2 regions of the Mesorhizobium sp. W016 genome follow, and region 1 is predicted to be linked to the other one. Evidence: predicted binding sites of a transcription regulator. Region 1 holds the regulator's gene; the other holds the start of a gene.
What was found. Region 1 encodes LexA, which represses DNA repair genes until DNA is damaged. Its sites were predicted from a motif close to TGTTCNNNNTGTGTTCNG; they were not measured.
Positions count from the first base shown of each region.

Region 2: recA (recombinase RecA) is a predicted target of LexA. The motif match lies at 1,867-1,884, and genes of this name have one in related genera.

Region 1 covers NZ_JBTTIF010000002.1:3,906,323-3,910,745, forward strand. The annotation lists gene ACYG9V_RS19415 (ComEC/Rec2 family competence protein) at 1-1,531, shown strand, start outside; gene lexA (transcriptional repressor LexA) at 1,525-2,307, opposite strand; gene ACYG9V_RS19425 (GntR family transcriptional regulator) at 2,513-3,277, opposite strand; gene kynU (kynureninase) at 3,446-4,423, shown strand, end outside.
Region 2 covers NZ_JBTTIF010000002.1:3,681,472-3,685,894, forward strand. The annotation lists gene ACYG9V_RS18240 (pseudouridine-5'-phosphate glycosidase) at 1-645, opposite strand, end outside; gene ACYG9V_RS18245 (carbohydrate kinase family protein) at 716-1,660, opposite strand; gene recA (recombinase RecA) at 1,943-3,046, shown strand; gene alaS (alanine--tRNA ligase) at 3,320-4,423, shown strand, end outside.

The DNA of each region.
Region 1 (4,423 bases):
AGGCGAGATTGCCGCGGCGTTGATTGTCGGGGTGCGCGCCGGCATCCCGGACGAGGTCAACGAAGCGATGCGGCGCACCGGCATCTACCACATCATCTCCATCTCCGGCCTGCACATGGCGCTGGTTGCCGGCACCATCATGGCGTTGCTGCGTGGCGCCTTTGCGCTGTTTCCCGATTTCTCTTCGCGCCGGCCGGTGAAGAAATATGCGGCCGCGGCAGCGCTTGTCTCGATCGCCGCCTATCTCGTTATTTCAGGCGTCGTGGTTGCCGCCGAGCGCAGCTTCATCATGCTGGCGGTCATGCTTGTCGCCGTGCTGTTTGATCGCGCCGCACTCACCATGCGCAATCTGGCGATCTCCGCCATTGCCGTCATCCTGGTGTCGCCGCACGAGGTGGTCGGTCCCAGCTTCCAGATGTCGTTTGCCGCCACTGCCGCCCTTGTCGGCGCCTATGCCGGCTGGGCCGATTACCGCGCCGACAAGGTGAGAACGCCGCTGGCAAAGCGCTCCTTCGTCGGCTTCCTGTCGCGAAAATTCGCGCTGGCCATGGGCGGCCTCGCCATGACCTCGATCATCGCCGGCAGTGCAACCTTGCTGTTCGCCATCTGGCATTTTCAGCGTGTGTCGCCGCTCAGCCTGATCGCCAATCTGGCCGTGATGCCGATTGTTTCGTTGATCGTCATGCCCTTTGCCGTGCTCAGCGCACTGGCGATGCCGTTCGGCGCCGACGGGCCGCTCCTCTATGTGATGGGCAAGGGTCTGATGGCGATGATCGCTATATCGGCCTGGATTTCCGAGCGCTCGCCGGTCGACGCCGTCGGGCTGATCTCCATCCGCTCGGTGCTGTTGGTGGCGGTCGCCCTCGTCATCGCCACCATGGCCACCACCTGGCTCAGGCTGGCGGCCGTGCCTTTCGCGCTGGCCGGCCTGTTGACGGTGCCGCAGGTGCTTACGCCCGACGTGCTCATATCCGAGGACGCGCATCTGGTGGCCATGCCGATAGGTGGCGGCGAACTCGCCCTCAACCGCGAACGCTCCAACGAATTCACCACGGACAATTGGAAACGGGCGCTGCGGGCCGAAACCATTATCCCGCCCGAGATTTTCGAGGCAACAGATACGCGGTTCGATCTCGATCCGCTCGATCTGCCGCCCGGGTCGCCCTTCTATTGCATGGGCGATCTCTGTATCGCCCGGCACCCTTCCGGAGCCATTGTAGCGCTTGCGAAAGACCGCAAGACGGCGCGGCCGGCCTGTGCCTTCGCGAGCCTGATCGTCATCGATGACGCCACCGCCTACAATCCGTGCCGCGACCCGCTGGTGCTGGTCGTGACGAAGAAACAGCTGGCCCGCGACGGCAGCGCCGCCGTCTTCTTCGATCCGCAATCGGCAGCTGCAGCGCCAACCATCCGCTTCGCCGTCGACAAGCCGTATCGCCCCTGGCACGAGCAACGCCGCTTCTCCCGCGAAGCGCGCGGCCTGCCGCCTTACAACCAGCGTGAAAAATACAAACCCAAGCCGGCTCAGTAGCGCCGGATCAATCCGACAAGCTTGCCCTGCACCTTCACCCTGTCCGGTCCAAAAATGCGGGTCTCGTAGGCCGGGTTGGCGGCTTCCAGGGCGATCGAGGCGCCCTTGCGGCGGAAGCGTTTCAGGGTCGCTTCCTCATCGTCGACCAACGCCACCACGATCTCGCCGGGGCTGGCTGTGTCGGCATTGCGGATGATGACCGTGTCGCCATCGAAAATGCCGGCCTCGATCATCGAATCACCCTTGACCTCGAGCGCGTAGTGTTCGCCGCCCATGATCATATCGGGCGGCACCGAGATCGAATGGGTCTGATGCTGGATGGCGTCGATCGGCACGCCGGCGGCGATGCGTCCCATAACCGGGATTGAAATCGCGGAAACGGCATCGTCATTGCCGGCCGACATCGAACGCGACGGCGAGCCCGGCTTGATCTGGCGGCCGAGACCGCCTTGGCCCATCGCGCCTTGTCCTTGGCCGCCTTGCCCTTGGCCGGTTTGACCAAGACTGCCCTGAATCACGCTCGGCGAAAACTTCCTCGCCGCATTGAGGCCTGGTGCGATCGAGTCGGGCAGCCGCAGCACTTCCAGCGCGCGCGCCCGGTTCGGCAGCCGGCGAATGAAACCGCGCTCCTCAAGCGCCGTGATCAGGCGGTGGATGCCGGACTTGGAGGCGAGGTCGAGCGCTTCCTTCATCTCGTCGAAGGACGGCGGGATTCCGCTCTCCTTCAGGCGTTCATGGATGAACATCAGAAGCTCATGTTGTTTGCGCGTCAGCATCGCGGCCCCCAAGGGTTCTGAAACCAGAATCAGAAAAAACAAACCCAGAACAAACACTATCTGTTCCAGTTGTGTTCCGCAACCTTTTAAAGTTTAATGAATGTGTTGACGTTTTGTTCAGCGTAACGTTCGGCGCTGCGAGCGCCGCCTGCGCCCCGTTGCCAGCAACGGGGTGAAACGAAGACAAAGTGCCCTGCGTCGTCGGCTACGATCGCCGCTTCCTTTTCGGACGGGGCTGCGCAGCATCCGCGCGGGGTTCTCTCTGGGCATAGACCCGCAGCGTGTAGCCGATGTGAGCGGTCATCAGAGTTTTCGCACGTTCGACGTCGCGATCGAGGGCCGCTTCCATCAGGGCGGTATGGTGTTCGATCGCCACGGCGTCGCGCAGGGCCGCCACGGCCTTCCGGTGTCCGTCCGTGCGGCCGGCGGCGGCGCGCAGCGTCGGGGCCAGACCCAGAAAGCGGTGATGGCGATGCAATTGGTCGGAAATCGTTGCATTGAAGCGCAGCAGCCAGCTGGATGTCGCGGCACTGAGCAGCGCCGCATGGAAGGCATCGTGTTTTTCGTACCACGCGTCGACCGCATCATCCGATGGATCGTCGAGAACAGACCCGCACCGTGAGAGACGATAGTGGGCGGCAACGACCGCGTCTTCCCACTCACGGTCGCCCTTCTCGATCGATTCCACCAGCAGGGGCAGTTCGACCACCAGCCGCGCACGTGCCAAATCCTCGAGCTCCGCCCGAGAGACGGGAGCGACCGCAAACCCGCGGTTGCTGATGGCGGTCACAAGCCGTTCCGCCTCCAGCCGCGACAGCGCCTCGCGCAACGGCGTCCAGCCGATGCCGTAGGTGTTGCGCAGCGTGCTCAGCTTCAACGGCGCGGCAGGCGCCAGCCGGGTCGCAAGAATATCGCGCCTGAGCAGGCGATAGGCCACTTCCGTCTTCGAGGTCTGCTCGTCATCCAGCATCGTGATCCATCAGACATAAACGCTCGGGCGGATCATTATATATCAAAGCCTTTCAATGGGTGAATTATATATAATGTTTGACAGTTCAAGGGCGACCACTCAAGATCACCGGCATGTTTGGGCGGCAGGCTCCGCCGCGCGCGTTTGTCCATGGAGGGGCGCCGGATCATGAGCACGACACCCGATCTCGCTACAATCGAAGCAATGGATGCCGCCGATCCGCTGCGCTCCATGCGTGAACGCTTTGTCTTGCCGCAAGGCGTGATTTATCTCGACGGCAATTCCCTGGGCGCCGCGTCAGCGGTCGTCTTCAGCGAACTGCAGCAGGCCGCCACGCAGGAATGGGCGCACGACCTCATTCGCGCCTGGAACACCGCCGGCTGGTTCAACATGCCGGTGGAACTCGGAGATCAGCTCGGGCGACTGATCGGCGCGGCTGATGGGCAGACGGTGGTCTGCGACACAACCTCGATCAACATCTACAAGCTGCTGCACGCAGCGCTCGGCATGCGGCCGGATCGGTCGGTCATCGTTGCCGAGGGCGACAGTTTCCCGACCGACCTCTACATGGCCGAAGGCGTCGCCTCGACCCGGCCGGGAACGCGGCTGCGGCTGGAGGGCGTCGACGCGGCCGCAATCGAGGAGCTGATCGACGACAGCGTTGCCGTCATCCTGGTCAACCACGTCAACTACAAATCCGGCCAGTTGCGCGACATGGCGGCGCTGACGCGCAAGGCACATGACGCCGGCGCGCTGATCATCTGGGATCTCTGCCACACGGCCGGCGCCTTGCCGGTCGAACTTGACCGTGCCAATGCCGATTTCGCCGTCGGCTGCACCTACAAATACCTCAATGGCGGCCCGGGCTCGCCAGCCTTCATCTACGCGGCCGAGCGCCACCATGACGATGCCCACCAGCCGCTCAGCGGCTGGTGGGGCCATGCGCGGCCCTTTGCCTTCGAGCAGGGCTTTGCCGTCGGCAGCGGCATTCGCCGCTTCCTGTGCGGAACGCAGCCGGTGCTGTCGATGCGGGCGCTCAAGGGCGCGCTCGATATCTGGAACGACGTCGATATGGCGGCGGTGCGCAGAAAAAGCATCGCGCTGACCGACCTGTTTATCCAGCTCGTCGAAGCCAGATGCGGCGCC
Region 2 (4,423 bases), 220 kb from region 1:
ATGCGCGATCTCTTCCGGTCTGTGCAGGGTCAGCGGCGCGCGGAACGGCGAATGCCGCGACCAGAAGGCCGGCATCGTCTCGCAGCCATGGCCAATCACCGGCACGCCGCGCGTCTCCAGCACTTCCAGCGTCTTTTCGATGTCGAGAATCGCCTTGGCGCCGGCCGAGACGACGATGACCGGCGTGCGCGCCAACTCGTCGAGATCGGCCGAGATGTCGAAGCTCTTTTCCGCGCCCTTGTGGACGCCGCCAATGCCGCCGGTGGCGAACACCTTTATCCCGACCATGTCAGCGGCGATCATGGTGGCGGCGACCGTGGTGCCGCCGGTGCGGCCTTGCGCCACCGCAAAGCCGAGATCGGCGCGCGACAGCTTCATGGCGTCGCCGGTCATCGCCAGCGACTCGCGCTCGCCGTCGGAAAGCCCGATCTTGATGCGGCCGGCGACCACGGCGATCGTCGCTGGCACCGCGCCATTGTCCAGGATTATCTTTTCGACATTGGCGGCCATGGCGCCATTGTCGGGGTAAGGCATGCCATGGGTGATGATGGTGCTTTCCAGCGCCACGACGGGGCGGCCAGCGGCGAGCGCCTCGGCCACGGGCGCGTGGAGGTCGATGAAGGGGCGGGCGCTTTGCGGTGTCATGATGGTCTCCGATCCGGAGATCCGCGCGTCCGCTTGGACGTCGCGCTCCGGCAATGGCAATTGGCCGCCCTCATGCCATTTCCTGCGCGTCGGGCACAAGAGCCAGTGCCTCGGTGAAGGTCGCAATCGTGAAGGCCGGAACCGCGTCGGCGCTTTCAATGGCCAGCGTGGCGGCGGCAACGCCCTCGCGCAATGCCTGGCGCAGGGGCAGGCCGCGCAGCAGGGCAGCGATGGTGGCGCCGGCCAGCGCGTCGCCGGCGCCGGTGACGTCGGCGACTTTTCTCGGCGCCGGCGGCAGGATAGAGAAGGCGCCGGCTTCGTCGAATCCCAGCACCGGGCCGTCGCCCGCCGTCACCACGCCACTGGTGAGGCCGCTGCAGCGCAGTCCGTCGACGATCTCGCGCTCGGTGGCATTGGCATCGACGCCGGCCAGCACCATGGCCTCGCGCCGGTTCATGAAGACCTGCGCGAGTTCCTTCAGCACTGGTATCATCCGCACCACCTTGGCCGGCGAAATGGCGATGGCGAACACCGGCTTGCCGGCGGCGAGCCCCACCAGCCGCTCCAGCGCCGTTGATGGCAGATTGGCGTCGCAGAGCACCGCATCGGCCTCGGCGACCACCTCGCGCACCTTGGAGCGGCGGATCTGCTTGGGGAACGCCAAATCGTAGAGCGCCATATCGGCAAAGCCGGTGATCAGCTCGCCGTCGCGATCGATCAGCGCCGTGTAGCTCGGCGTCGTGCGGTCGAGGAAAACCGCCGACAGGTCGGCAATGCCGGAGTCGGCGATGGCGCGCGCAACCGTCTCGGCCGAGGCATCGCCGCCGCGCACCGACAAAAGCGAGGCCGAGACGCCGCGCCGCACCAGGCTGCGCAGCGCGTTGAAGACGCCGCCGCCGACATCCTCGCGCATCGTGCCGGGGTTGGACGCCGCGGGCACGTACGTGCCCGACACCTGGCCGCGGCGATCGATATGGGCGCCGCCCACCGCCAGTATCTTTGCTGATTTCACCATGCCGGCGATATGACCTTTGTTATTCGAACCAGACAAGCGCTAGGCTGTGCGACCGAGCTTCGCAGGCGAGCCGGCGATTCGGCCCATCGAAACAGCCGGAGCATCTGGCCCAATGCGGAACGCGTCCGAAAACCAAACCACGAGACAAAAAAAGAACAAATCCGGATAATGATTGTTTTTCAGTTATTTGATCCCTCTTGCCAAACGAGAACAAAAGTAGTACAAAATGGGCAGGGATTACGGATTGTCCGGCCTTCATTGACGACCAAGGGGTGATGTATCATGGCTCAGAATTCTTTGCGGCTTGTAGAGGACAAAGCGGTGGACAAATCAAAGGCTCTGGACGCGGCGCTGTCGCAAATCGAGCGCGCCTTCGGCAAGGGCTCGATCATGCGGCTTGGCGCCAACGAGCAGGTCGTCGAGATCGAAACCGTGCCGACCGGATCGCTGGGCCTCGACATCGCGCTTGGCGTCGGCGGCCTGCCGCGCGGCCGCATCGTCGAGATCTACGGGCCGGAAAGCTCGGGCAAGACGACACTGGCGCTGCACACAGTTGCCGAAGCCCAGAAGAAAGGCGGTATCTGCGCCTTCGTCGATGCCGAGCACGCACTCGATCCGGTCTATGCCCGCAAGCTCGGCGTCGATCTGGAAAACCTCTTGATCTCGCAGCCGGACACCGGCGAGCAGGCGCTGGAAATATGCGACACGCTGGTGCGTTCAGGCGCCATCGACGTGCTGGTCGTCGATTCGGTGGCGGCGCTGACGCCGCGCGCCGAAATCGAAGGCGAGATGGGCGATTCTCTGCCCGGTCTTCAGGCGCGTCTGATGAGCCAGGCGCTGCGCAAGCTGACCGCCTCGATCTCGCGCTCCAACACCATGGTCATCTTCATCAACCAGATCCGCATGAAGATCGGCGTCATGTTCGGTTCGCCCGAAACCACGACCGGCGGCAACGCGCTGAAATTCTACGCTTCGGTGCGCCTCGACATCCGCCGCATCGGCTCGGTCAAGGACCGCGACGAGGTCGTCGGCAACCAGACCCGCGTCAAGGTCGTCAAGAACAAGCTGGCGCCGCCCTTCAAGGTGGTCGAGTTCGACATCATGTATGGCGAGGGCGTCTCCAAGACCGGCGAACTGGTCGATCTCGGCGTCAAGGCCGGCGTGGTCGAGAAGTCCGGCGCCTGGTTCTCCTACAATTCGCAGCGTCTCGGCCAAGGTCGCGAAAACGCCAAACTGTTCCTGCGCGACAATCCCGACACGGCGCGTGAGATCGAACTTGCGCTGCGGCAGAATGCCGGGCTGATCGCCGAGAAATTTCTTGAAAATGGCGGCCCCGAGCGCGGCGAAAGCGACGACGGCTTCGAGGAAGAATCCGGCGCCATGTAGGGCACGGCCAGAGTTCGGCCATAAAAATCCAGTCTATTATCCGATGCTTAAGTAACCGAGTTCTTTAGTATTGCGTTTCAAACCGCCGGCCTTCGCGCCGGCGGTTTTCGTTTTTGGGCAGCGTGAAGCCGGCTTGGCAGTTGCCGGGATGGCCCAATTCCGTGTTTCTGGACAGGGTGGGGCGTGCCCGCTAAAAGGCCAAGTCAATCTTCTAAAAAGCAGAGACCAGTGTCCGCCGGCCGTGCCGGCGGTTTTCGCGAAAAGGCAGCAGTCATGAGTGGCGTGAACGAGATCCGGTCGACATTCCTCGACTATTTCCGCAAGGAGGGCCACGAGGTCGTGGCCTCGAGCCCGCTGGTGCCGCGCAACGACCCGACGCTGATGTTCACCAATGCCGGCATGGTGCAGTTCAAGAACGTCTTTACCGGCCTGGAGAAGCGGTCCTATTCGCGCGCCACCACCGCGCAGAAAAGCGTCCGCGCCGGCGGCAAGCACAACGACCTCGACAATGTCGGCTACACCGCGCGCCACCTGACTTTTTTCGAAATGCTCGGCAATTTCTCCTTCGGCGACTATTTCAAGGAGCGCGCCATCGAACTGGCCTGGAACCTGATTACCAAGGAGTTCGGGCTGAACAAGGACAAGCTGCTGGTCACCGTCTATCACACCGATGACGAGGCGGCCGGCTTCTGGAAGAAGATCGCCGGTTTCTCCGACGACCGCATCATCCGCATCCCGACCTCCGACAATTTCTGGGCGATGGGCGACACCGGACCGTGCGGGCCGTGCTCGGAAATCTTCATCGACCGTGGCGAGCACATCTGGGGCGGCCCTCCCGGCAGCCCGGAGGAGGATGGCGACCGCTTCCTTGAATTCTGGAACCTGGTGTTCATGCAATATGAGCAGGTCACCAAGGATGAGCGCATCGACCTGCCGCGGCCGTCGATCGACACCGGCATGGGCCTGGAGCGCATGGCGTCCATCCTGCAAGGGGTGGAGAGCGTCTTCGAGACCGACCTGTTCCGCCACCTGATCGATGCGGCGTCATCGGCGCTCGGGCAGGGCCCGGACAAGGAGACGGTCGCCTCCTTCCGCGTCATTGCCGACCATCTGCGCTCGTCCTCCTTCCTGGTTGCCGACGGCGTGCTGCCGTCGAACGAAGGCCGCGGCTATGTGCTGCGCCGCATCATGCGCCGCGCCATGCGCCATGCGCAGTTGCTCGGCGCCAAGGAGCCGTTGATGTGGAAACTGGTGCCGGCGCTGGTGCGCGAGATGGGCCAGGCCTATCCCGAACTGCTGCGCGGCGAACAGCTGATCACCGAGACGCTGAAGCTCGAGGAGACCAGGTTCCGCAAGACGCTGGTGCGCGGCCTCGGC